2 linked regions of the Parazoarcus communis genome follow. The protein of the gene in region 2 interacts with the protein of the main gene of each other region in a pairwise test. Links are inferred from orthologs where the notes say so. Each region holds a gene or a part of one and is shown on either strand. Other genes may lie near its edges. The genes, in order: CEW87_RS13485 and ileS.

Evidence for each region.
Region 1: the proteins of ileS (region 2) and CEW87_RS13485 interact in binary tests that used the Escherichia coli proteins (3 or more experiments, as listed by UniProt). The link is inferred for Parazoarcus communis from one-to-one orthologs.

What each region holds. Positions count from the first base shown.
Region 1 is NZ_CP022188.1:2,942,975-2,950,945, reverse strand. Bases 5,097-7,971 are described here. They hold CEW87_RS13485 (HyaD/HybD family hydrogenase maturation endopeptidase), read right to left. Parts: upstream 6,909-7,971; coding sequence 6,285-6,908; downstream 5,097-6,284. Other genes in these bases: cybH (Ni/Fe-hydrogenase, b-type cytochrome subunit), read right to left, coding at 7,479-7,971; CEW87_RS13480 (HigA family addiction module antitoxin), read right to left, coding at 7,091-7,420; CEW87_RS13490 (HypC/HybG/HupF family hydrogenase formation chaperone), read right to left, coding at 5,972-6,283; CEW87_RS13495 (hydrogenase), read right to left, coding at 5,514-5,975; CEW87_RS13500 (hydrogenase expression/formation protein), read right to left, coding at 5,097-5,500. Outside these bases: carbamoyltransferase HypF, read right to left, coding at 1-1,282; hydrogenase nickel incorporation protein HypB, read right to left, coding at 1,282-2,235; hydrogenase maturation nickel metallochaperone HypA, read right to left, coding at 2,315-2,656; CEW87_RS13515 (nickel-dependent hydrogenase large subunit), read right to left, coding at 2,649-3,782; [NiFe]-hydrogenase assembly chaperone HybE, read right to left, coding at 3,779-4,330; CEW87_RS13505 (rubredoxin), read right to left, coding at 4,327-4,539; more of CEW87_RS13500, read right to left, coding at 4,643-5,096.
Region 2 is NZ_CP022188.1:4,504,416-4,521,746, forward strand. What follows is about bases 7,209-10,565. They hold ileS (isoleucine--tRNA ligase), read left to right. Parts: upstream 7,209-7,560; coding sequence 7,561-10,365; downstream 10,366-10,565. Other genes in these bases: CEW87_RS20520 (bifunctional riboflavin kinase/FAD synthetase), read left to right, coding at 7,209-7,539; lspA (signal peptidase II), read left to right, coding at 10,358-10,565. Outside these bases: CEW87_RS22520 (hypothetical protein), read left to right, coding at 3,338-3,574; tRNA epoxyqueuosine(34) reductase QueG, read right to left, coding at 3,648-4,694; tRNA (adenosine(37)-N6)-threonylcarbamoyltransferase complex ATPase subunit type 1 TsaE, read left to right, coding at 4,731-5,258; CEW87_RS20515 (N-acetylmuramoyl-L-alanine amidase), read left to right, coding at 5,201-6,547; more of CEW87_RS20520, read left to right, coding at 6,595-7,208; more of lspA, read left to right, coding at 10,566-10,888; CEW87_RS20535 (FKBP-type peptidyl-prolyl cis-trans isomerase), read left to right, coding at 10,885-11,313; ispH (4-hydroxy-3-methylbut-2-enyl diphosphate reductase), read left to right, coding at 11,341-12,279; CEW87_RS20545 (aromatic ring-hydroxylating oxygenase subunit alpha), read right to left, coding at 12,380-13,480; CEW87_RS20550 (exodeoxyribonuclease VII small subunit), read left to right, coding at 13,607-13,849; CEW87_RS20555 (polyprenyl synthetase family protein), read left to right, coding at 13,846-14,742; dxs (1-deoxy-D-xylulose-5-phosphate synthase), read left to right, coding at 14,771-16,633; GTP cyclohydrolase FolE2, read left to right, coding at 16,705-17,331. UniProt on the Escherichia coli protein: Catalyzes the attachment of isoleucine to tRNA(Ile). As IleRS can inadvertently accommodate and process structurally similar amino acids such as valine, to avoid such errors it has two additional distinct tRNA(Ile)-dependent editing activities.

The sequences.
Region 1 (7,971 bases), 1.6 Mb from region 2 along the record:
CGCCTTTCTGTGCCAGCCGGATAGACCGCGGGGTGAAACCGCGTGCGCGGCGAACGAAGCGCGGCGTTTCCCGCGCCGCGGCAAGCGCGCTGCGCTCGGCGACCATGACCGAATCGTCGCAACGGCTCAGGATGTCACGATCGTGCATCAGGTAAGCGTCGGCGATCCCTTTGAGGCGCTGCAGGGCTTCCTGGTTGTCAGTCACCAGCGGCTCGCCCCCGGGGTTGGCCGAGGTCATCACCAGCGCCAGATCCTGCACCTCGCCGAGCCAGTCCGTCCCCGTCGGGCGGCCTGCGTTGTCGTGGAACAGCAGGTAATGAAGCGGCGTATAGGGCAGCATCAGCCCGATGCTGCAGAGATCCGGGGCAACGCCCCAGAGCTCGTTATCGACGCTCGGACGCTTTTCGCACAGCACGACGGGTCGCTCGGCGCCAGCCAGCAAGGCTTCTTCGGCGGAAGCCAGTCGCGCCCAGCGACGGGCCGACGCGAGATTGGCCACCATCACCGCAAACGGCTTCCCGCCGCGCCCCTTGCGCGCACGCAGACGCTCGACCGCCTCCGGGTTGCGCGCATCGCACACCAGGTGAAAGCCGCCGAGCCCCTTGACCGCAACGATCTCGCCGGTGAGCAGGCGCAGCAGGGTGTCGGCAATCGGGTCGCGCGTCGCCACCCGCACGCCGGCCGCTTCGAGCAGGCTCAGCTGCGGCCCGCAGTCCGCGCACGCATTGGGCTCGGCATGAAAACGCCGATGCACGGGGGAATCGTATTCGCGCTGACATGCCGGACACTGCACAAACGTCGCCATGCTCGTGTTGCTGCGGTCATAGGGCAGCGCACGCGTGATGGTGTAGCGCGGACCGCAGTGGGTGCAGTTTATGAAGGGATAGCGCCAGCGCCGGTCGGCAGGATCGAACAGTTCCGCAATACAGTCTGCACACACGGCGCTGTCGTGGCCGATGGTGGTGCTCACCGCGCCGCTCTCGCTGGTCCGGATGGTAAAGCCCTGATCTGCGGGGTCGGCATCGCACAGCCGGGTGTGAATCGAATCGACCCGCGCAAGGCTGGGCGCCTCCGAACGGATCCGCGCAATCAGCGCCGAGAGATTGCCGGGCAGCCCCTGCCCTTCGAGCTCGACGCCATCACCGTCGTTTCTGACCCAGCCGGAGAGGTCCAGCGTCTGCGCCAGACGATAGACGAAGGGCCTGAAACCCACGCCCTGAACCACGCCGCGCACGCGAATATGCCGGCGCTCGAGCCTGGGCTGGGAGAAGTCCTGCGCCATCAAGCCACGACACCTGCTGCGGCCACTTGCGACGGCGACCGGTCAGCCGAGGCCGCCTCCACGCCTGCACCAATCCAGGCAAGCCACTCATCGAAACCTTCGCCGGTGGTCGCGGACACCTTCATCACCTGCAGGCGCGGATTGACCCGCAGCGCAAACTCCACCGCCCTGTCCACATCGAAGCTCAGGTAGGGAAGCAGATCGACCTTGTTCACCAGCATCAGATCGGCCGCGGCGAACATGTCGGGATACTTGAGCGGCTTGTCCTCTCCCTCGGTCACCGACAGGATCACCACCTTGTGCGCCTCGCCGAGGTCGAAGGCTGCCGGGCAGACCAGGTTGCCCACGTTTTCGATCAGCAGCAGCGAATCATCCGCAAGCTCGAGGCGCGGCAATGCCTGACCTACCATGTGTGCATCAAGATGGCAGCCCTTGCCGGTATTGATCTGCAGTGCGCGCACGCCGGTCGCGCGGATGCGCTCGGCGTCGAAATCGGTCTGCTGGTCGCCCTCGACCACGGCCACCGGCAATCTGCCGCCCAGTTCGGTGATCGTGCGGCACAACAGGGTCGTCTTGCCCGAACCCGGACTCGACACCAGATTGAGCGCAAAGATGCCGCGCTCGCCCAGCCAGCGACGGTTGGCCTCGGCGAGGCGGTCGTTCTTGCCGAGAATGTCCTGCTCGATCCTCACCATCTGGCCCTGACTGAGTCCGGGCGCATGTGCGTGCGCCGGGCCGGTGCCGTAGTCCACGTTGTCGCCCTCAACACGGGGGCCATGCTCGGTCGCATCGCCATGCGGATCGTGCGCAGTCTGACCGTGCTGATCATCATGGTCGTGCTCATGCGCTGCCACGGCGCGCCAGGCCACGGTCGCCCCGGCTTTGGCCCTCGGCCTGGCGACGGCCTGACCGATTCTGATCTCACCTGTTCCGCAACCACATACCGTGCACATGCTCTCTGCTCCTCGATCACCCGGGCAGTCACGCTGCCTCTCAGTTACTGCCTCGGTTTCAGCATTCGCTTCTGAATCACTACTCGACTTCCAGTTCCAGCACCCGCATCTCGGTGCCCCCCGTCGGCTGGACCTGATAGCTGCCACACTGCGGACACGGGTCATACAGCCTGCTCACCGCGACCGTCTGCGCGCACTGCATGCACCAGCCGCTCCCCGCCACCCTGACCACCTCCATCCGCGCGCCTTCAGCCGCACTGCCGCGCATCACCGCATCGAAACAGAAACTCAGCGCATCGACTTCAACTGCCGACAGCTCGCCGATCTCGACCACGACCGTCTTGACCCGACCGAGCTGCTGAGTACTCACTGCATCATCGACGATGCTGCGGATACCTTCGGCCAGCGACATCTCATGCATCCTCCGCCGCCTCCTGCGTGACGGTGAATGCGACACAGGGGTCGAGCGACAGGGCAAGCCAGTCGAGCCGCGCCAGCGCCGCGTCACGCCCCTCGGCCTCCCAGCCGGTCGCCTCCTGCATGAAGGCGCCGCCCGGTGCAAAATTCCATTCGGTGGGGGCGATGATGTGATAGTCGGCCACGATGTCGCCCTCCAGCCGCAAGGCGTGCAGCAGCACACCGCGTGAGGTTTCGACGCAGGCCAGCCCGGCCCCCTCGCCCAGCGGCGCGGCATCGAAGCAGGGCTGCATGTCGCGCGCAAGCGGATGACGCAGGCGGCTGGCGTGGTCGGACAGGTCCACCACCTGCGCAAACACGCGTGCTGCAATACGATGCCCGTAGCCCAGCAGCGCCGCGACCAGTGGCGATCTGCTCTGACGCGCAAGCGCGCCGGTTTCATAGACGACCGGGCTGGCGCCGCCATGCCACGCGGGGGCGCGGTCGAATTCGGGCGCGGGCAGCGTGCCGCCCAGCATCTGCGCCCACTCCTGCGCCGTATGCGGGGGCAGCAGCGGCGCGACCTTGTCGCAGTCCGGCGTCCACCGTCCCGCCTCGATCAGCTCGGCGAGCGTCTCGCCGACAAAGCCGCCGTAGCGCGTCGCACTGACGAACTCGGCCAGGTTGGCGGGTTCGCGCATGGACAGGAAGAAGCCCGACAGCAGGTCCTTGGCGACCAGGTCGAGCAGCACGCCGCCCACATCGAAAGCGGCGGCCGTGTCGTTCACCTGCGCCAGACGATGATGCAGTTGCGCGAAGCGAACGCGTTGCGGCAACCGGCCGAAGCGCGTCGGCCAGTCGAGCAAGAGCCGCCACAGGTGTTCCTGAGCGGCCTCGCAGCTGATTGCGCGCTCGTCTTCGACGCTCGGCACACAGGCCTCGCCGCGTGCGGCAGCCACCGCGGCCCGCGCTGCAATGCCCTGCGCCCGGCCGCACAGGCTGAACAGCACCGGCACCATGCGCAGCACTTCATCCACATGCCGCCCCACCAGCACCGCTGCGGCACGCGGCCGCGTGTTCTCGACCCGCGCCGCCAGACAGCGCCCGCCATCAATACTGACCACGATATTCAGGTTGCCAGCACTGCTCATCCCCGCCCCCGCAGTAACAGTCCGCCGCGCAGAAAATCGCGCCGCGATACCGGCGCGGCGGCGACGGATTCGCCCTGCAGCCGTGCCTGCTCGGCTGCTGCGCCCGCTTCTGCCGCCCCATCGGCCGCCACAAACAAGGCGTCGAGCGCCGCATGTGCCACGGCTTCTGCATCGGCTTGGCTTTCGAACTCGAACACCGGCGAATACAGGGAACACATCTGGTAGGGGCCGAGTTCCGGTTCGCGGTTGCCCAGAAACGCATATTCGCCAGAGGGAAAGCTCCAGCACTGGCGCTCGTCTGCCGCCAGGGGCCGGAACAGACCGCCACCGCCCGGGAGCAGAACCAGGCTCAGCGACCATGGCGTCAGCAGCGCACCCAGCCACTCGCCCTGCCAGGACCGAAACCCGATGGCAGCCACTTCGAGCGCGGGATTGCACAGCGGCAACCCGGCCATCGGCCCCGCCGCGATCGCAGCAAAGCAGGCCCGGAGTTCGGGCGCGGGGTCGTGTGCGAAACCGGAGAGACCGGCAGACGTCGTCGGGCTCATGCGGCGTCCACCACCATGAACTTGTGACGCGGCGCGTCGCAGTTGGGGCAGGCCCAGTGCTCGGGCAAGGCCGAGAACGGTGTGCCGGGCGGGATCTGCCACACCTCGTCGCCTTCGGCCGGATCATAGACATACCAGCAGATGCCGCACTCAAGACGGGCTCCGTCCGAAATGCGACTGCCGTCGCCGAGATAGCTGCCTTCAAACATGGTCGGAATTCCTGTTGTCGTGCGCGTCCATATGCACCGCCTGCCCTCATGCAACCCGATGGTACGCCGAAGCCACGGAGAGGAGCAGTCGGGTCAGCCCGCATCATTCAAACCTGAGCGTCTCGATCCATTCGTCGAGGCGTTCGACGCTGTCACCGAAGTCGTCAGCCGCAGCGGGCACCACATCGGGCATGTCGGTCACCTCGATGGTGTTGAGAATCAGATTGTCGGCACTGTTGAAGTACTGCACCCACCAGGTGTTGGCGAGCCGGGTGCTGCTGACGCGGCAGTTCCCGTAGCCGCGGGAGAGCACCAGCACGCTGCCCGCACCCAGCGCGCCGTCGAGATAGGCAAGGTCGTCAGGTACCAGCGGCAGCAGGGTGAGATTGACAATGTGGGCGCCATCGCCTGACTTCCACCGCGCGGCGGCATCGACCAGTTCGGCCAGGATCGAGGGTGCGTTCATCACGCCTGGCGGCGGTGGCGGCACCGAAATCCCGACGCTGCCCGCAAGCCGCGCGCAGACCCCGACAGCCCCGGGCACCGGCGCTGCCGACACCACATCGCGCACCTGCTGCTTCGCGACGTCGAATCCGAGTTCGCGCCAGACGCCGGCAAACACCGTTTCCTGAATGCGCAGCCTACCTTCACCGGCCTCCACAACGATGCTGACCTCACCCTGCCCCAAGGCCTCGTTGACCAGCTTGAGGCCAGGGGCCGACAGCCCTGCGAGATCGATTTCGGGATAATCCGGATCGCCAAACGACCAGGCACGCATGGCGTCGAGCAGGCGCCCAAGCACGCCGAGCACCTCGTCGCGCACGGCGGGGTCGATCGCCTCGGGCATGCGTGGCACGTTGAATGTGCTCATTGCGCCCGGTGACGGAATGTACTCGAGCGTATCGTCTTCTTCCTGCGATCCGGGACCGAAGGCCACGACGGGGATGGGGAAGGCTTTCATTGTCTGGCTCCGGTCAGTGGCAGGCGGAATCGGACGCGGGACCGCGCACCGGAATGCCGATGGAAGGCGCACGTCCGACGGGCAAAGCAAGCTTGCGTGCCACCGCCCCGCCCCAGGCATCCCAGTCGAGCATGCCTTCGAGCACCCCGACATAGCCACCGTCACGCAGGAACAACTGCGCCGGATAGCGGGTGATTCCGTAGCGCGCGGCCACTTCGCGGCTGTCGGCGGGCATCAGGGCAGCTGCTCGCAGCCGACGTCCGCACGTCTTGAGGATCTCGGGCAGGATGACCGCCACATCCCAGGTCTCGGGACTGCGGGCGGGGTCTTCGGTGAGCAGGATCAGCACGTCGCCGCCTTTGGCTACGAACGCGTCCAACCCGGCAGCGTCGACACAGGCGATGCCATGCCGCAGTGCCTGGCGTTCGAGCAACGCGGCGAGGGAATCGAGATTGGGTGCGGCATAGTCGTTCATGTTCGGGGGCCTCGCAAAAATTCCGGAAGTTGGGGCTCGCGGTCGACGAGGTCGGCAAAGGCTGCGTCCAGATCCACGGGCTGACCGGCCATCAGACCCGACAAGGCATTGAGGGCAGCGCCGACCCGGGCCGCCTCGGCCTCATCGATCACCGCCCGTGCAGCGCCGAGAAATGTCATCAGCCAGACCCCTTGGGTCTGCGGCCCCACGAGCAGCGTATCGATGCGGTGCTCGACGCCATCGAGGTCGGTGCATAGCGCAACGCTGCCCTCCATGCGCTGCACCTGCAACGGAATGCCGACACACATCTCAGACCTCCCCGGCGGTCGTGACGAAACGCAGATCGCCATGCCGGCAGGCAGCCTCGGGCGGGGGGCGCCCCGCTTCGTAGGCATCCATGGCGAGTGCAACGTCGTTGAGCCGCAGCACCGCGTCGGCACGAGGCTCGACGCTCACGCCCCAACTGCGCAGGCGCGCCACCGCATGTGCCACCGCCGGCTCGATACAGGCACGCACGACCGGACGAAGGCTGCCACCGAAATCGTCGAGCTCGACCGGCTGCACGCCGATGAGCAGCATGGATTCGGGCAGGCGGTCGAGCATCTGCGCCGAGGCCAGCACCTCCTGAAAGCCGGTCTGGTGCAGGCTCATCTTCTTCGCCCCCATGAAGCGGGGCACTTCGCTGTCCTCGACCAGGCGCATCGCGCCCGGCTCTAGGCCATAGTCCACCGCATCGAAAACGATCAGACGGCGGGCCTCGGTGACATAAGGCAGCAGGTACAGGCCCTGGGTGCCGCCGTCCATCACGGTCACCTCGTCGCCGAACTGCCAGGCCGCATCCAGCGCCTCGACACAGCGCACGCCGAAGCCCTCGTCAGCCCACAGGAGGTTGCCGATACCAAGAATCAAGACTGAACTGGACTGTGTGCGCATGCCGACTCCGGGTGTAACGAGTGGGGTTACAGTTGCATGTGCCGTGCCAGCCCGGGTCGCGCGCATGATTCAGCGCATAATCAATCACTTGAAGAACAGCTGACTGACGATGCGGGACCGCCGACTGAGGCAATGTCGATCAGGTTTACATCAAATCGAAAACCTTCTTTCCACTTCCGCATTCAGCCATCAGCCGTACCGCACAGGCTGCGCCACGCGATATGGGTATCCCACGCAGCCTGCAGATGCATCCATAACAGCGGGTCGGTACCGAAGAAGATTCCCAGACGCACAGCGGTGTCCGGCGTGAAGGCACGCCGGCCGCGGGTCAGCTCATTCACCCGTCGGCGCGAGACGCCGAGCGCCCGGGCCAGCGCATCCTGCGAGATACCAGCCGGACGCATGAAGCGGGTTTCGAGAAAGCGCCCCGGATGCCTGGGCGCCCTGGCGGGGCCGCGGACCACAGGCAAAAAGATGCGCGGGCCGAAGCCCGCGCGAACGATCGTCATCATGAGGAGAAAGAGACGAAAGGGGGAAAACGCGAATTCATTGCGGAAAGAAGGACCGGCGTCAGTCCTTGAACATCCGCCAGCCGGAAATCATGGTGGAGATCAGGCTCTGGCGGCTCATGATGTCCTCACGGATGGCGGCATAGACGTGCACGATCACGAAGCAGACGGTGACCCACATGCCGAGCCGGTGAAAGCTGTGCACCTGCAGGCTGTTGCCGCCCACCGCAGTGATGACCCAGCCGAACATCGATTCGGCCCAGCTGCCTTCACCCAGCCCTTCGCCATACAGCGCGAAGCCGGTGCAGATCATGTACACCGCGCCAATGGTGAAGAACAGGAACATCATCAGCTGGGCAAGCGGATTGTGGCCGACATATTTCTTCGGCTCGCGAACGAGAAAGAGGTACCAGCGCAGTTCGTAGAACACCTCGCTCCACCACTTCAGACTCCACACCGGCACCAGAAAGATCTGCCGGGCGTGGTGGTTGCCCACCATGGCCCAGTAAATCCGGCCGAGAAAGCCGACGGCGAAGATATAGGCCGCTGCGAAA
Region 2 (17,331 bases):
GTTCATGGCTTGAGCCCCGTTACATCTTCCGCGCAGGACGACTCGACTAGTGAGCTATTACGCTTTCTTTAAAGGGTGGCTGCTTCTAAGCCAACCTCCTAGCTGTCTGTGCCTTCCCACTTCGTTTGCCACTTAGCCATGCATTTGGGACCTTAGCTGGCGGTCTGGGTTGTTTCCCTCTTGACAACGGACGTTAGCACCCGCTGTCTGTCTGCCGTATATCACTTTGCGGTATTCGGAGTTTGCTATCGCGGGGTAGATCGCATTGACCCCCCCAACGATTACAGTGCTCTACCCCCGCAAGTGTCCGTACGACGCACTACCTAAATAGTTTTCGGGGAGAACCAGCTATTTCCGGATTTGTTTAGCCTTTCACCCCTATCCACAGCTCATCCCCTAATTTTTCAACATTAGTGGGTTCGGACCTCCAGTGCGTGTTACCGCACCTTCATCCTGGCCATGGATAGATCATCCGGTTTCGGGTCTACGCCCAGAGACTATGTCGCCCTTATCAGACTCGCTTTCGCTACGCCTCCCCTATTCGGTTAAGCTCGCCACTGAACGTAAGTCGCTGACCCATTATACAAAAGGTACGCAGTCACCCCACAAGGAGGCTCCCACTGTTTGTATGCATGCGGTTTCAGGATCTATTTCACTCCCCTCCCGGGGTTCTTTTCGCCTTTCCCTCACGGTACTAGTTCACTATCGGTCGATCACGAGTATTTAGCCTTGGAGGATGGTCCCCCCATCTTCAGACAGGATTTCTCGTGTCCCGCCCTACTTGTCGCACGCTCAGACCCGCCACCTAATTTTCACATACGGGGCTATCACCCTGTGTTGCCGGACTTTCCAGACCGTTCTGCTAATTAGATGGTTTAGTCGTGCAGGCTGTTCCGTGTTCGCTCGCCACTACTTACGGAATCTCGGTTGATTTCTGTTCCTGCAGCTACTTAGATGTTTCAGTTCGCTGCGTTCGCCTCCACGTACCTATGTATTCAGTACGGGATACTCCTTGCGGAGTGGGTTTCCCCATTCGGATATCGGGGGATCAAAGCTCCATTGCCAGCTCCCCCCCGCTTTTCGCAGGCTTGCACGTCCTTCATCGCCTGTGATCGCCAAGGCATCCACCACATGCACTTAGTCGCTTGATCCTATAACCTTAGACCCTCAGACTTTCGCCCAAAGATCCGGTCACAGGTCGAACTCGTTTGTGCGAACCTCGTCGCGCCGCTGACACAGCACGCGAGATTCAATGCAATCACGCTACCCGTGCAACGCATCTACTGATACGCTGCACATATATATACTTCTTCCACTTTGTTAAAGAGCGAGCCAATCGAGAAGTTTGACCTTCCCGAGAAGTCAGGCATAAACACCAGAATCTTTCCTGGCCATGCATGACTGACTTCTCGAACCTCGTTGTGTGTCTGACTACTGTCTGACTAGCGTCTGGTTTGCATCAGATACTGGTGGAGCTTGTCGGGATCGAACCGACGACCTACGGCTTGCAAAGCCGCCGCTCTCCCAGCTGAGCTAAAGCCCCATTCTGACCAACGCACCTTCGATAGTTTGGTGGGTCTGGTTGGGTTCGAACCAACGACCCCCGCCTTATCAAGACGGTGCTCTAACCAGCTGAGCTACAGACCCTCACACTCGAGGCTCTTCGCTTGAACAACCGATAAGTTGTGGATACTTGACCACTGCGACCTTTCTCTTGAAAGGAGGTGATCCAGCCGCACCTTCCGATACGGCTACCTTGTTACGACTTCACCCCAGTCATGAATCTCACCGTGGTAAGCGCCCCCCCGAAGGTTAAGCTACCTACTTCTGGTGAAACCCACTCCCATGGTGTGACGGGCGGTGTGTACAAGACCCGGGAACGTATTCACCGCAGCATGCTGATCTGCGATTACTAGCGATTCCGACTTCACGTAGTCGAGTTGCAGACTACGATCCGGACTACGATCGGCTTTAAGAGATTAGCTCCACCTCGCGGCTTGGCAACCCTCTGTACCGACCATTGTATGACGTGTGAAGCCCTACCCATAAGGGCCATGAGGACTTGACGTCATCCCCACCTTCCTCCGGTTTGTCACCGGCAGTCTCATTAGAGTGCCCAACTAAATGATGGCAACTAATGACAAGGGTTGCGCTCGTTGCGGGACTTAACCCAACATCTCACGACACGAGCTGACGACAGCCATGCAGCACCTGTGTTCTGGCTCCCGAAGGCACCAAGTGATCTCTCACAAGTTCCAGACATGTCAAGGGTAGGTAAGGTTTTTCGCGTTGCATCGAATTAATCCACATCATCCACCGCTTGTGCGGGTCCCCGTCAATTCCTTTGAGTTTTAACCTTGCGGCCGTACTCCCCAGGCGGTCAACTTCACGCGTTAGCTGCGTTACTCAGAAAGTTACCTCTCCGAACAACTAGTTGACATCGTTTAGGGCGTGGACTACCAGGGTATCTAATCCTGTTTGCTCCCCACGCTTTCGTGCATGAGCGTCAGTACAGGCCCAGGGGGCTGCCTTCGCCATCGGTGTTCCTCCACATATCTACGCATTTCACTGCTACACGTGGAATTCCACCCCCCTCTGCCGTACTCTAGCCTTGCAGTCACAAACGCAGTTCCCAGGTTAAGCCCGGGGATTTCACATCTGTCTTACAAAACCGCCTGCGCACGCTTTACGCCCAGTAATTCCGATTAACGCTCGCACCCTACGTATTACCGCGGCTGCTGGCACGTAGTTAGCCGGTGCTTCTTGTCAAGGTACCGTCATCCGACAAGGATATTAGCCTTGCCGTTTTCTTCCCTTGCGAAAGAGCTTTACAACCCGAAGGCCTTCTTCACTCACGCGGCATGGCTGGATCAGGCTTGCGCCCATTGTCCAAAATTCCCCACTGCTGCCTCCCGTAGGAGTCTGGGCCGTGTCTCAGTCCCAGTGTGGCGGATCATCCTCTCAGACCCGCTACAGATCGTCGCCTTGGTGAGCCTTTACCCCACCAACTAGCTAATCTGACATCGGCCACTCCAATCACGTGAGGTCCTAAGATCCCCCACTTTCCCCCTCAGGGCGTATGCGGTATTAGCTACGCTTTCGCGTAGTTATCCCCCATGACTGGGCATGTTCCGATGCATTACTCACCCGTTCGCCACTCGCCGGCAGGTGCAAGCACCCCCGCTGCCGTTCGACTTGCATGTGTAAAGCATGCCGCCAGCGTTCAATCTGAGCCAGGATCAAACTCTTAAGTTTAATCCTACAAAGTACTCAAAATCATTTTACTGACATATGAGCACCTAATCTTTGTGAAACTCAAAACTGCCTAAGCAGTTTCATGGCCACAGCGATCAAGCACCCACACTTATCGATTGTTCAATTTTTTAAAGAACCGCTGCAGTTCCTGCAGCAGAGAAGCGAGATTATGATCAACTTAACTTATCTCGTCAACCCCTGTTTTGGTTTTATTTCAAAACCACCGAAACAACTAAAACAGAAATCCGCCTCAAAAACACCTGCAAAAACAACCGCTTTCCTGCCATCACCCCGTTTCGCTAACTGCGTTTCGCGGTGAAGAGGTGCGCATTATAGACACCTCAGAAAGTTCGTCAACACCTAAATTTCAGATTATCGAAACGAAGCCCAATTCACGCCTCGGCGCCCTTCTGATGGTGCCTCAGCGCCCAGGCGACATGCTCACGCACAATCTCTGAAGGATGATCTGCCCTCGCCTTGAGCGCAGCCACGACTTCGGGAGTACCAGGGCCGTTTCCAAGTGCCACCGCAATGTTGCGCAACCATCGTTCGTGACCGATGCGGTGAATCGGACTTCCTGCAGTCAGGCGCCCGAACGCTTCTTCGGTCCACCCGAAGAGCTCTACGAGCGATGCACTGTCGAGACCGTTCCGCACCTCGAAGTCACTTTCTACAGCCCGCCTGGCGAACCGGTTCCAAGGGCAGACGAGCTGACAGTCGTCGCATCCATATATGCGGTTGCCGATGAGCGGACGAAACGGCTCAGGGATGGATCCGTGCAACTCGATCGTCAGATAGGAGATGCAGCGTCGCGCATCAAGCCGGAAAGGCGCAACGATTGCCCCGGTAGGGCAGGCATCGATACAGGCGACGCAAGTCCCGCAGTGCGCACTCACCGGCTCATCCACTGGCAAGGGCAGGTCAGTGAAGATCTCACCAAGAAAGAAGAACGACCCGAGCGACCTGTCTATTAATAAGGTGTGCTTGCCTCGCCACCCGAGACCACTCTTCGCACCCAACTCCACTTCGAGCACTGGCGCTGAATCAACAAATACCCGGTAGGCGGACGGAGAGGCGCCAACGATTCTGTCAGCGAGCTTCTGCAGGCGCGAGCGCATCACCTTGTGATAGTCCCGGCCCAAGGCATAGCGCGAAACATAGGCAAGCGTCGGATCACTCAGAACCGCCTCTGCCGGCGTGGCATCCGGCCAGTAATCCATGCGCACCGAGATGACACGCAACGTTCCCGGCAGAAGCTCTGCCGGGCGCGCCCGCTTCAGCCCGTGGCGCGCCATATAATGCATCTCGCCATGAAATCCGGCTTCGAGCCAGCGCTCCAGCCCAGGCTCAGCCGATTCGAGACCGGTGTCCGCCACGGTGATGGCACCAAACCCGAGCTCGCGCGCCCACAACCGGACATGTTCAGCCAAGGCCGCCATGTCCTCGGAAGACCCCTGGATAGTCGAGGAAGACTCATGCTCAATCTTGTTCACCCTGCGGATGATAGCTACACCGCGCTCACGACGCACCTCGACAATGAGGACGACACACTTGAACTTGGCGGCTCACTCGCCACAGCCCTGACACCCGGACTGAAGATCTGGCTGAACGGAAACCTTGGCAGCGGAAAGACGACGCTCACCCGCGGACTGCTTCGTGAACTTGGTCACACTGGAAAAGTCAAGAGCCCGACGTATACTCTCATTGAACCTTATGTAGTTTCTAGATTAGACTTATATCACTTTGATTTTTATCGACTGAACTCACCTGAAGAGTACCTTGATGCAGGACTGGACGAGTACTTCAACGGACCGGGCGTGTGCATTGTCGAGTGGCCTGAACAGGCTGCTCCCTATCTCGCCACGCCAGACCTCGTTGTCCTCATCGAGCCAGAAGGTGAAGGACGACGAGCCACCCTCCGGGGTCTCACCGAAGCGGGGCAAACATGCATAAGCCAACTAGCCAATTGTCAGAAGAAACAATCCCCACCCCCCGGAAAATGAACCGACGAACCCTGCTCAAGTTCGCAGGCGCCTCGCTTGCGCTTGTGGTGAGTCCGGTCGGCATGGCTGCAGGCAGCCTGCTTGCGGTCAGAGTCTGGCCCGCCGAGGAATACACCCGAATCACGCTCGAAGGCAGCAACGAGCTTCGCTTCACTCACCTGATGGTGAAGGATCCCGAGCGGCTGGTCGTTGACCTCGAAGGCATTGAGCTCAATAGTGTTCTGCAAACACTCCCGGGTAAAGTGCTCGACTCGGACCCCTACATTCGCAATATCCGGGCCGGTCAGAACCGCCCCGGCGTGGTCCGTGTGGTGGTCGAACTCAAGGCCGAGGTCAATCCGCAAGTCTTTACGCTCGCGCCGGTCAGCAACTACGGACATCGTCTGGTGCTGGATCTTTATCCAACCGTCGAAATGGATCCGCTGCTGGCGCTCATCGAAAAGTCATCCCCGATCGACGCGGCCGCCGGCGAATCCGGCATCACCGATGCAAAGGCGCACGGCAGCCCGGAGATCGCCCAGCGCGACAACGCGCCCTCGCATCGGGAGCGCAAGCCCGAGCCTCGTGTAAACCGGCTGTTCACCGTAGTGCTCGACGCTGGACACGGCGGAGAGGATCCTGGCGCGGTTGGCCGCGGCGGGAGTTACGAGAAGAACGTCACGCTCGACATCGCCAAGCGCCTGCGCAAGAAGATTGACGCGATGCCGAACATGCGCGCCGTACTGACCCGCGACGGCGACTACTTCGTGCCGCTCGGTCAGCGCGTCACCCGTGCGCGAAGGGTTCAGGCAGACCTGTTCGTCTCAGTCCACGCCGACGCCTTCGTGCGCCCGGAAGCCCGGGGTAGCTCGGTATTCGTGCTGTCCGAAAGAGGGGCATCGAGCTCGGCTGCACGATGGCTGGCGCAGAAAGAGAACGATGCGGACCTCATCGGTGGCGTCAATCTGGCAAAGCAGGACGGCCACCTTGCGCGAACCCTGCTTGACCTGTCTCAGGCCGCGACGATCAACGACAGTCTCAAACTTGGCAAGGCAGTGCTGGCCGAACTCGGCGACATCAACACCCTGCACAAGGCGCACGTGGAACAAGCGGGCTTCGCCGTGCTGAAAGCACCCGACATCCCGTCAATCCTCGTTGAAACTGCGTTCATCAGTAACCCGGAGGAAGAGCGTCGCCTCAATGACGACGCCTATCAGGACAAGATGGCCGAGGCGATCATGCGCGGGATCAGACGCTATTTTGACGACAACCCGCCCGCGCCGCGCACCCGCGTTGCACAGCTGGGCTGATTTGCCCCCTCCTTTGCCGGTATAATCGCGGATTTTTTCAGGCGGTTATGCAGGTTTTTCGCGGGTTCCCCGAACAGGCAAAGGAAGCCTGCGTGCTGACCATAGGCAATTTCGACGGTCTGCATCGCGGGCATCAGGCGCTGCTCAAGCAGCTCACCGACAAGGCTGGCGCACTTGGCGTGCCCGCTGTCGTGCTCACGTTCGAGCCTCACCCACGCGAGTACTTCTCACCGGACAAAGCCCCTGCGCGACTTGCTTCGCTGAGAGAGAAACTGCAGCTATTGGCCACCAGCGGCGTCGATCGCGTGCATGTCTGCCGCTTCAACGCCCGTTTTGCCGCCCAGACCGCAAGCAGCTTCATTGAAGACGTGCTGGTGAAAGGGCTGGATGTACGCCATCTTTTCATCGGTGACGACTTTCGGTTTGGCGCTGGACGCACCGGTGATTTCGCGATGCTTCAGGCCGCAGGCAAAGACTTCGGCTTCGGTGTCGAATCGATGCCGACGCTCGCAGTGGCCGGCGAACGTGCCTCAAGCTCTGCTGTGCGCTCAGCGCTTGCGAGTGGCGACCTCGAACACGCCGCCCAACTGCTCGGACGCCCCTACAGCATTGCCGGTCGCGTGGTCCATGGCGACAAGATCGGACGCCAGCTCGGCTTTCCCACGCTGAATATTCAGCTCAAGCACCGCCGCCCTCCGCTTTCGGGCGTCTTTGCGGTCTCCGTCGAAGGACTGGAGGGAAGCAGACTCGCCGGTGTCGCCAATGTGGGCGTCAGGCCAACCGCCACCGATGCCGGGCGCGCCCGTCTTGAAGTCCACCTCCTGAACTGGAGCGGCGACTGTTACGGCGCTCATCCGCGCATTCACTTCCTGCTTAAGGTTCGCGACGAGATGAAATTCGCCTCGCTCGACGAACTGAAGACACAAATCGCCCGCGATGCCGATACTGCACGCGACTGGTTCGCCCTCAATCCGAATTGCCTTCTAGGCTGAACAGAGACAGACGCACACGCCATGGCCGACTACCGCAAGACGCTCAACCTGCCCGACACCTCCTTCCCGATGCGCGGCGATCTGCCAAAGCGCGAACCGAAGTGGATTGCCGAATGGCAGCAGAAGAAGCTCTATCAACGCATTCGCGAGGCCAGCGCAGGACGGCCCAAGTTCGTGCTCCACGACGGCCCCCCGTACGCGAACGGCAATCTTCACCTCGGCCACGCCTTGAACAAGATTCTCAAGGACATCATCGTGCGCTCGAAGACCATGGCCGGCTTTGATGCCCCGTATGTGCCGGGCTGGGACTGTCACGGCCTGCCCATTGAACACAAGGTGGAAGTCACCCACGGCAAGAACCTGCCGGCCGACAAGGTACGCGAACTGTGCCGCGCCTATGCGGCCGAGCAGGTCGAAATCCAGAAGCAGGAGTTCATTCGCCTCGGCGTGCTGGGTGAGTGGGACAACCCCTATCTGACGATGAACTTCGCCAACGAGGCGAACGAGATTCGCGCGCTGGCCGAAATGACCAAGGCCGGCTACGTGTTCAAGGGGCTGAAGCCGGTCAACTGGTGTTTCGACTGCGGTTCTGCGCTGGCCGAGGCCGAAGTCGAGTATGCCGACAAGCAATCCCCGACGATCGATGTCGCGTTCGCCGTGACGGATGCTGATGCACCGAAACTCGCCGCTGCATTCGGCCTCGACACGCTTGCGAAGCCTGCGGCCGCCGTCATCTGGACCACCACACCGTGGACGATTCCCGCCAACCAGGCACTGAACGCACACCCCGAATTCGACTATGCACTGGTCGACACCGGCGAGCGCCTGCTGATCGTGGCCGAGGAACTGGTGGCGGCCTGCCTTGAGCGCTACCAGGTCGAAGGCAAGATCATTGCGACCACCAAGGGCGCAGCGCTCGAGCGTATCGAGTTCCGCCACCCGCTCTACGACCGTGTCTCTCCGGTCTATCTTGCCGAGTACGTCGGCCTCGACGCCGGCACCGGCATCGTGCACTCGGCGCCTGCGCATGGCGTGGATGACTTCAACTCCTGGGGCGCCTACGGCCGCAGCAATGACGAGATCCTGTCTATCGTCATGGGCCACGGCGAGTACGTACCCGACCTGCCCTTCTTTGGCGGGATGAACATCTGGAAGGCCAACCCGGCCATCGTCGACAAACTGCGCGAAGTGGGTGCCCTGGTCTCGGACAGCAAGATTAGCCACAGCTACATGCACTGCTGGCGTCACAAGACGCCGCTGGTCTACCGCGCCACGGCACAGTGGTTCGTGGGCATGGACCGCAAGGCTGCAGATCAGACCACGCTGCGCGAGCGCGCACTGCGCGGGGTTGAATCCACCAAGTTCTTCCCCGCATGGGGACAGTCGCGTCTGCATGCAATGATCGCCAACCGCCCGGACTGGTGCATCTCGCGCCAGCGCAACTGGGGCGTCCCGATCCCGTTTTTCCTGCACAAGGAAAGCGGCGAACTGCATCCGCGTACCGTCGAGCTGATGGAAGAAGTTGCAAAGCGCGTCGAGAAGGAAGGCATTGAAGCCTGGTTCAAGCTCGACGCAGCGGAGCTCCTTGGGACTGAAGCTGCCCACTACGACAAGATCAGCGACACCCTGGACGTCTGGTTCGACTCCGGCACCACGCACTGGCATGTGTTGCGCGGCTCGCACAACGACGGCCATGCCGAAGGCCCGCGTGCCGACCTGTATCTCGAAGGCTCCGACCAGCACCGCGGCTGGTTCCATTCTTCCCTGCTGACGGGCTGCGCCATCGATGGCCACCCGCCCTACAAGGCGCTGCTGACGCACGGTTTCACAGTGGACCAGCAGGGCAGGAAGATGAGCAAGTCGCTCGGCAACACCATCCTCCCGCAGGAAGTCTCGGACAAGATGGGCGCTGAAATCCTGCGTCTGTGGGTGGCCAGCACCGATTACTCGGGCGAACTTGCGATGTCCAAGGAGATCCTCGCCCGTGTGGTCGAAGGATACCGGCGCATCCGCAACACGCTGCGCTTCCTGATGGCCAACACCGCCGATTTCTCCATCGAAACGGACGCCGTTCCCATCGATCAGTGGCTCGAGATCGACCGCTACGCGCTGGCCTTCACCCGCCAGATGGCCGTCCAGGCAGAGGCCGATTTCGGCAGGTTCGAGTTTCACAAGATCGTCCAGGGCTTGCAGATCTTCTGCTCGGAAGAACTGGGCGCCTTCTATCTCGACATCCTCAAGGACCGCCTGTACACCACCAAGGCAGACAGTCTCCCGCGTCGCGCTGCGCAAACGGCGCTGTGGCACATCACCCAGACGCTGCTTAAGCTGATGGCACCGATCCTTACCTTCACCGCAGAAGAGGCGTGGGCCGTCCTCAATCCGGGCAAGGACGACAGCGTGATGCTTCACACCTTCCATGCCCTGCCTGCGCAGGAAGGCGAGGCTGGACTCATCGCACGCTGGGAGAGCATCCGCAGCGTTCGTGCCGACGCACTGAAGGTCATCGAGGGCCTGCGGACAGAAGGCAAGGTCGGGGCATCGCTGCAGGCCGAACTCGAACTGCATCTGACGGACGAGAAGTTCGTCGCGATGCAGAGCCTGAAAGACGATCTGCGCTTCGTTACGATGACTTCGCGCGCGTCGCTGGTCGAAGTGGCCAGCGCCGAGGAAGAGCGCATTGTTGCCACGCCGAGCGATAAGCAGAAATGCGAACGCTGCTGGCACTATACGGACGATGTCGGACATGACCACGATCGTCCGACGCTGTGCGGTCGTTGCGTGAGCAACCTGTTCGGCAGCGGAGAAGCGCGCTCGCATGCCTGATCCGAAGCAAGCCGCCCGACCAGCGCTGACCGCGATGCTGCCATGGCTTGCACTCGCCATGCTCATCGCGGTGCTCGACCAGGTCACCAAGCAGATCGTACTGAGCTTGATGGAGTACGGCGCGCGCATTCCGGTGACCGGGTTCTTCGATCTGGTGCTGGTGTTCAATCGCGGCGCGGCCTTCAGCTTTCTGGCCGAGCATTCCGGCTGGCAACGCTGGTTCTTCACCGGACTGGCCGTCGTCATCTGCGGCTGGCTGACAGTACTCCTTCATCAGCACCGGAATGAACGTCTGCTGCCAACCGCGTTCGCACTCATCATCGGCGGCGCCATCGGCAATGTGGTCGATCGCCTGATGCATGGCGCAGTCGTAGACTTCCTGTACTTCCACGCCGGTCGTTTCGGCTGGCCGGCGTTCAATCTCGCCGACTCGGCCATCTTCGTCGGCGTCGCCCTGATGCTGTGGGCGCAGTTCCGCAGCAGCAAACAACACACCCACTCTAAACCGGAGCGTTCCTCGTGAGCCAGACCGTTGCCGACAACAGCCTTGTCACCCTTCACTACCGCATCACGCTGACCAATGGCCAACCGCTGATCAGCACCTTCGAGGCCACCCCCGCCACCCTGCAACTCGGCGCGGGCGAGATGCTGCCGGCAATGGAGAAGCTGATCGTGGGGCTCGAAGTGGGCAGCAACCATGTCTTCGAACTCGAACCCGAGAACGCATTCGGCCCCCACCGCGAGGAACTGGTGGAGCGGGTAAAGCGCGAACACATGCCTGCGGAAGAGATCGAAGCCATGAGTATTATGGAGTTCAGCGCGCCCGACGGGTCGCGCTACTCCGGACTGGTGCGCGAAATCGATGCAGAATCGGCGCTGATCGACTTCAACCACCCGCTCGCGGGAAAGAACATCCGCTTCGAAGTGAAGATCATCGGCACCTCGTGATGCCGGGCTCAGCCACAGAGAGATCATATGAACGATAAGGAAATCATGCTCGCCACCCCACGCGGCTTCTGTGCCGGGGTGGAGCGCGCCATCGAGATCGTCGAGCGGGCGCTGCAGCGGTTCGGCGCACCGATTTATGTTCGCCACGAAGTGGTGCACAACAAGTTCGTCGTTGATGACTTGCGCAACAAGGGCGCAATCTTCATAGAGGAACTGGAAGAAGTCCCTTCGGGCAATACCGTCATCTTCAGCGCACACGGCGTGTCGCAAGCAGTGCGTGACGAAGCCGAGCAGCGTGGCCTGCGTGTGTTCGACGCCACCTGCCCGCTGGTCACCAAGGTGCATATCGAAGTGGCCCGCATGCGCGAACAGGGCCGGGAACTGGTCATGATCGGCCACAAGGGGCACCCGGAAGTCGAAGGCACAATGGGTCAGGTCAGGGACGGCATCCATCTCGTCGAGACCGCCAATGACGTCGCCGGCCTCACCGTTGCCGACCCCGACAAGCTCGCCTATGTCACCCAGACCACGCTGTCGGTGGACGATGCCGCGGCGATTGTTGCAGCGCTTCGCGAGCGCTTCCCGAGCATCGTTGGCCCCAAAAAGGATGACATCTGCTACGCGACCCAGAACAGGCAGGATGCCGTGAAGTTCATGACGCCATTTGCCGATGTTGTGTTCGTGGTGGGCTCGAAGAACAGCTCGAACTCTAACCGTCTGCGCGAAGTTGCCGAACTGCGCGGAGTGCCCGCCTACCTGGTGGACAACGCAGAAGGAATCGATCCAGCCTGGCTGGACGGCAAGCGACGTATCGGCGTCACCGCCGGCGCGTCTGCGCCGGAAGTCCTCGTGGAGGACGTCATCGTTCGGCTCAAGTCACTGAGTGGCGGAGCGGTACGTAACCTGGACGGCGTACCGGAGAAAGTGACCTTCCCCCTCCCCAAGGAGTTGCAGGACACGCCGTAAGGCAGATGGCTGAGGATGCGACCCTGTCCGCCCCCTTGGCCAGACCGCAACCCGGAAGCAGCCAGACGCATCGCGTGCGGGCTGCTTCCACGAGCAAACATCAGATATGCGGCTCCATGATGCGACGATAGAACTCATGGAAGTGCTGCATCCCGTCTTCGTAGGGTGACTGGTAAGGCCCCACCTCGCTGCGGCCCTCCTTCAGCAGGGCACGACGACCACGATCCATGCGCTCGCCGATCTCGTCGTCCTCGATCGCGGTCTCCATGTAGGCGGCCTGCTCGGCCTCCACGAATTCGCGCTCGAACTCGACGATATCTTCCGGATAGTAGAACTCGACCACATTGGTGGTTTTGTCGACATCGACCGGAATCAGCGTGCTCACCACCAGCACGTGCGGATACCACTCCACCATCACGTTCGGATAGTAGGTCAGCCAGATCGCACCATGTGCCGGCTTGTTCTCGCCGTAGTAATCCTGCACGGCCTTGTGCCACTTGCCGTAGGTCGCCGACCCCGGCTTGGCAAGCGAAGTGATCCCGACGCGCTGCACGGAATACCAGTCACCGAACTGCCAGGAGAGGTCGTCGCAGGTGACGAACTTGCCCAGCCCGGGATGAAAGGGTGCAACGTGGTAATCCTCAAGATAGACCTCAATGAAGGTCTTCCAGTTGTAATTGCACTCGTGAATCTCGACACGATCCAGCTTGTAGCCGGTGAAATCGAGTTCGGGCGCGACCTGCATGCCGGCAAGGTCGGCATTCGCCGAGCGCGGCCCTTTGAACAGCAGCCCCTGCCAGTCCTCGAGCGCATCGCGCCGGAGATTGAGGCAGGGATTATCCGCAAAATGAGGCGCCCCCAGCAGTGCGCCCTGCTGGTCGTAGGTCCAGCGATGAATCGGGCATACGATGTGTTCCGTCGAGCCCGACCCTTCCAGCATGATCGCCTGCCGGTGTCGGCAGACGTTGGACAGCTGATGGACGCCCGCATCGGTGCGAAACAGCAGCTTGGAATGATCAAGCCATTCAAGCGAACGGTAGTTGCCGACTTCCGGTACCATTAGCGCATGGCCAACGTACCCCGGCCCGGCATCGAAGAGGAGCTTCTTCTCCATTTCGAAAACCTTCTCGTCGAAGTACCATGAAACCGGCAGCTGCGATGCTGCCGGTGCCAATTGCGAGTTGGCCGCGATATCGGACATTACCGAACCCCCTAATCTGGACCAGAATCCGGACAAATAAACGTAATATCTTAAGCGAAGCCCCGTTTGACCGCCAGACGCCCGATCGGTTATTTTCCCGTCTTTACCCGCGCCACGTCCTGATCCATGCCAAAGTCGGCGTCAGCTCCAAAATCCTTCGAAGCCGCAGTCTCCGAACTCGAGACCATCGTCCAGCAAATGGAATCCGGCACTCTGACGCTCGAGGATGCCCTCGACCGCTACCAGCGCGGCGCCAGCCTGCTCAAGTATTGCCAGGAAACCCTGAGCAACGCCGAGCAGCGCGTCCGGGTACTCGAAGGCGATTCACTGGTCGACTTCAATCCGGCCCCGACGCGGAGCGATACATGAGCCAGAATGACTTTGCCGGCTGGATGCGCCAGATTCAGGCGCGCACCGAAACCGCGCTCGCAAAAGCCCTGCCCGCCCCGGACCTCGCCCCTGCCCGCCTCCACGAAGCGATGCGCTACGCAGTGCTGGGTGGCGGCAAACGGGTTCGCCCCCTGCTCGTTCATGCTGCGGGCGAGATCGTCGGCGCGTCTCCGTCGCACCTCGACCATGCGGCCTGCGCGGTCGAACTGATTCACGCCTATTCGCTGGTGCATGACGACATGCCCTGCATGGATGACGACGTCCTGCGCCGTGGCAAACCCACAGTGCATGTGGAATATGACGAGGCGACCGCCCTGCTGGTTGGCGATGCATTGCAAACCCTCGCGTTTCAGGTTCTCGCCGACAACCCGATCAGTGCCGCGCCTGCGGGACAGATTGCAATGATCCGTCAGCTCGCCATCGCCTCTGGTTCGCGTGGCATGGCCGGCGGCCAGGCCATCGACCTCGCCGCAGTTGGCAAGCAGTTGTCGCGTGAAGAGCTCGAGTTCATGCATGTCCACAAGACCGGCGCCCTCATTCGCGCATCAGTGCTGCTGGGCGCTCAGGCCGGCACATCGACCGAAGAGGCAGACCTCCTGCGCCTGGACCGTTACGCCAAGCTGATCGGCCTGCTGTTCCAGGTGGTCGATGACATCCTCGATGCCGAAGCCGACACGGCCACCCTCGGCAAGACCGCCGGCAAGGATGCGGACAATGACAAACCGACTTACGTCAGCCTGATCGGGCTCGATGAAGCCAAGCGCCTGTCGCGGGAAATGCTCGCCGAAGCGCATGAGGCACTGGCACCGCTCGGCGAGCGCGCCGCCCGCTTGCGTGCGCTGGCCGATTACATCGTGCATCGCCCATTCTGACTCTCACCTTCTTCTGCCGGCCCGACACATGTCTCCGTACAAAAATCTAGAACGCATCGCCTCACCCGCCGACCTGCGCGCCCTCGAACGCCGCGAACTGGGTCTCGTCGCCGATGAGCTGCGTGCGTTCCTGATTGAGTCGGTATCCAAGACCGGCGGGCATCTGTCATCGAACCTGGGTACGGTCGAACTGACGATCGCCCTGCACTACGTGTTCAACACCCCGGAAGATCGCATCGTCTGGGACGTCGGGCATCAAACCTACGGCCACAAGATCCTGACCGGCCGCCGCGAAGCGATGAGCAATCTGCGGCGCTGGGGCGGCATCTCCGGCTTTCCCCGCCGCTGCGAGAGCGAATACGACACCTTCGGCACCGCGCACTCCTCGACCTCCATCTCGGCGGCGCTCGGCATGGCCGCAGCAGCCCGCGACCGCGGCGAGGACAGGCAGTCGATTGCAGTGATCGGTGACGGCGCAATGTCGGCAGGCATGGCCTTCGAGGCACTGAACAACGCTGGCGACATGGAAGGCGTCAACCTGCTGGTGATTCTGAACGACAACGAAATGTCGATCTCGCCACCCGTCGGTGCGCTCACCAAGATTCTTGCCCGTCTGATGTCCGGCTCAACCTACAACACCGCCCGCCGCGTCGGCGAGAAAGTGCTGGGAATGGCACCTTCCGTTGCGGAGCTGGCGCGCAAGGTCGAAGAGCACGTAAAAGGCATGATCACCCCGGGCACCCTGTTCGAGGAGTTCGGCTTCCATTACTACGGCCCGATCGACGGTCACGACCTCGACGCCCTCGTGCCCACACTGCAGAACCTGCGCAAACTCAAGGGCCCGCAGTTCCTGCATGTGATCACCCGCAAGGGACAGGGTTACAAGCTCGCCGAAGCCGACCCCATCCTTTACCACGGCGTGTCAAAGTTCGACCGCAACGCCGGCATCCAGAGCAGCAAGACCGGCGGCAAGCTCACCTATACCCAGGTATTCGGTGACTGGCTGTGCGACATGGCGGCAACCGACCCGCGCGTCGTCGGCATTACGCCGGCCATGCGCGAAGGCTCGGGCCTGGTGCGTTTCGAACAGGAGTTCCCCGACCGCTACTACGATGTCGGCATCGCCGAGCAACACGCACTGACCTTCGCCGCGGGCATGGCCTGCGAAGGTTATCGGCCGGTTGTGGCAATCTATTCAACCTTCCTGCAACGCGCCTACGACCAGCTGGTGCATGACATTGCGCTGCAGAACCTGCCGGTGGTGCTGGCCGTCGATCGCGGCGGCCTGGTAGGTGCCGACGGCGCAACCCATCACGGCGCGTTCGATCTGTCCTTCCTGTCCTGCATCCCGAACATGGTGGTGATGGCGCCGGCCGACGAGAACGAATGCCGGCAGATGCTCTACACCGCGGTCTGTCACGACGGCCCCACGGCGGTGCGCTACCCGCGCGGCAGTGGCACCGGCGTTGCACCGGAAACGGCCATGACTGCACTCCCCATCGGCAAGGCCGAGACGAAACGGCAGGGCAAGCGTATCGCCCTGCTCGCCTTCGGCAGCATGGTCAATACGGCCATGGCGGTCGGCGAAACGCTCGATGCCACCGTTGTGAACATGCGCTTCATCAAGCCGCTCGATGAAGCGCTGATTGTCGAACTTGCCGCCAGCCACGACCTGCTCGTGACGATCGAGGAGAACGCCGTCATCGGCGGCGCAGGCTCGGAGGTCGCTCGTGTGCTCGAAACACTCGCCGAACGTCCGCGCATCCTGCGTTTAGGCCTTCCCGACAACTTCATCGACCATGGCGAGCAGGGACAGCTGCTGGCATCGATCGGCCTCGACAAGGACGGCATTCTCGCCAGTATTGCGAAAGCCTATCCAGGCAATAGTTGAGTAAGTTTGTCGGGATTGTTAGCATTCCAGGACTGAAAGGGCGCAGATCCCGACCACAACAGAGAACACACATGAACACCCAGGCAGCACAGGCCATTCCCGACGTCCAGAGCAGCATCGATCGCCGTGAGATTGCGATCAACAAGGTCGGGATCAAGGCGATCCGTCACCCGATCAAGGTCAGCGACAGATCGGGCGGCGTGCAGCACACCGTTGCCACTTTCAACATGTATGTCGGCCTGCCCCATAATTTCAAGGGCACCCACATGTCGCGCTTCGTTGAGATCCTCAACAGCAACGAGCGTGAGATTTCGGTCGAGTCCTTCGAGCCGATGCTGCGTGAAATGGTGACGCGCCTCGAGGCCGAAACCGGTCACGTCGAGATGAGCTTCCCCTACTTCATCAACAAGGCAGCACCGGTATCCGGCGTGCAGAGCCTGATGGATTACGAAGTCACCTTCATCGGCACCATCCACGAAGGCGGTCGCTACGAGTTCACCATGCGCATCATGGTGCCCGTCACCAGCCTGTGCCCGTGCTCGAAGAAGATCTCCGAATACGGCGCGCACAACCAGCGCTCGCATGTCACGGTCACCGCAACGCTGAACGACCATCTGTGGATCGAGGACGTCGTGCAGTTGGTGGAAGGCCAGGCCTCGTGCGAAGTCTATGGGCTGCTCAAGCGCCCCGACGAAAAG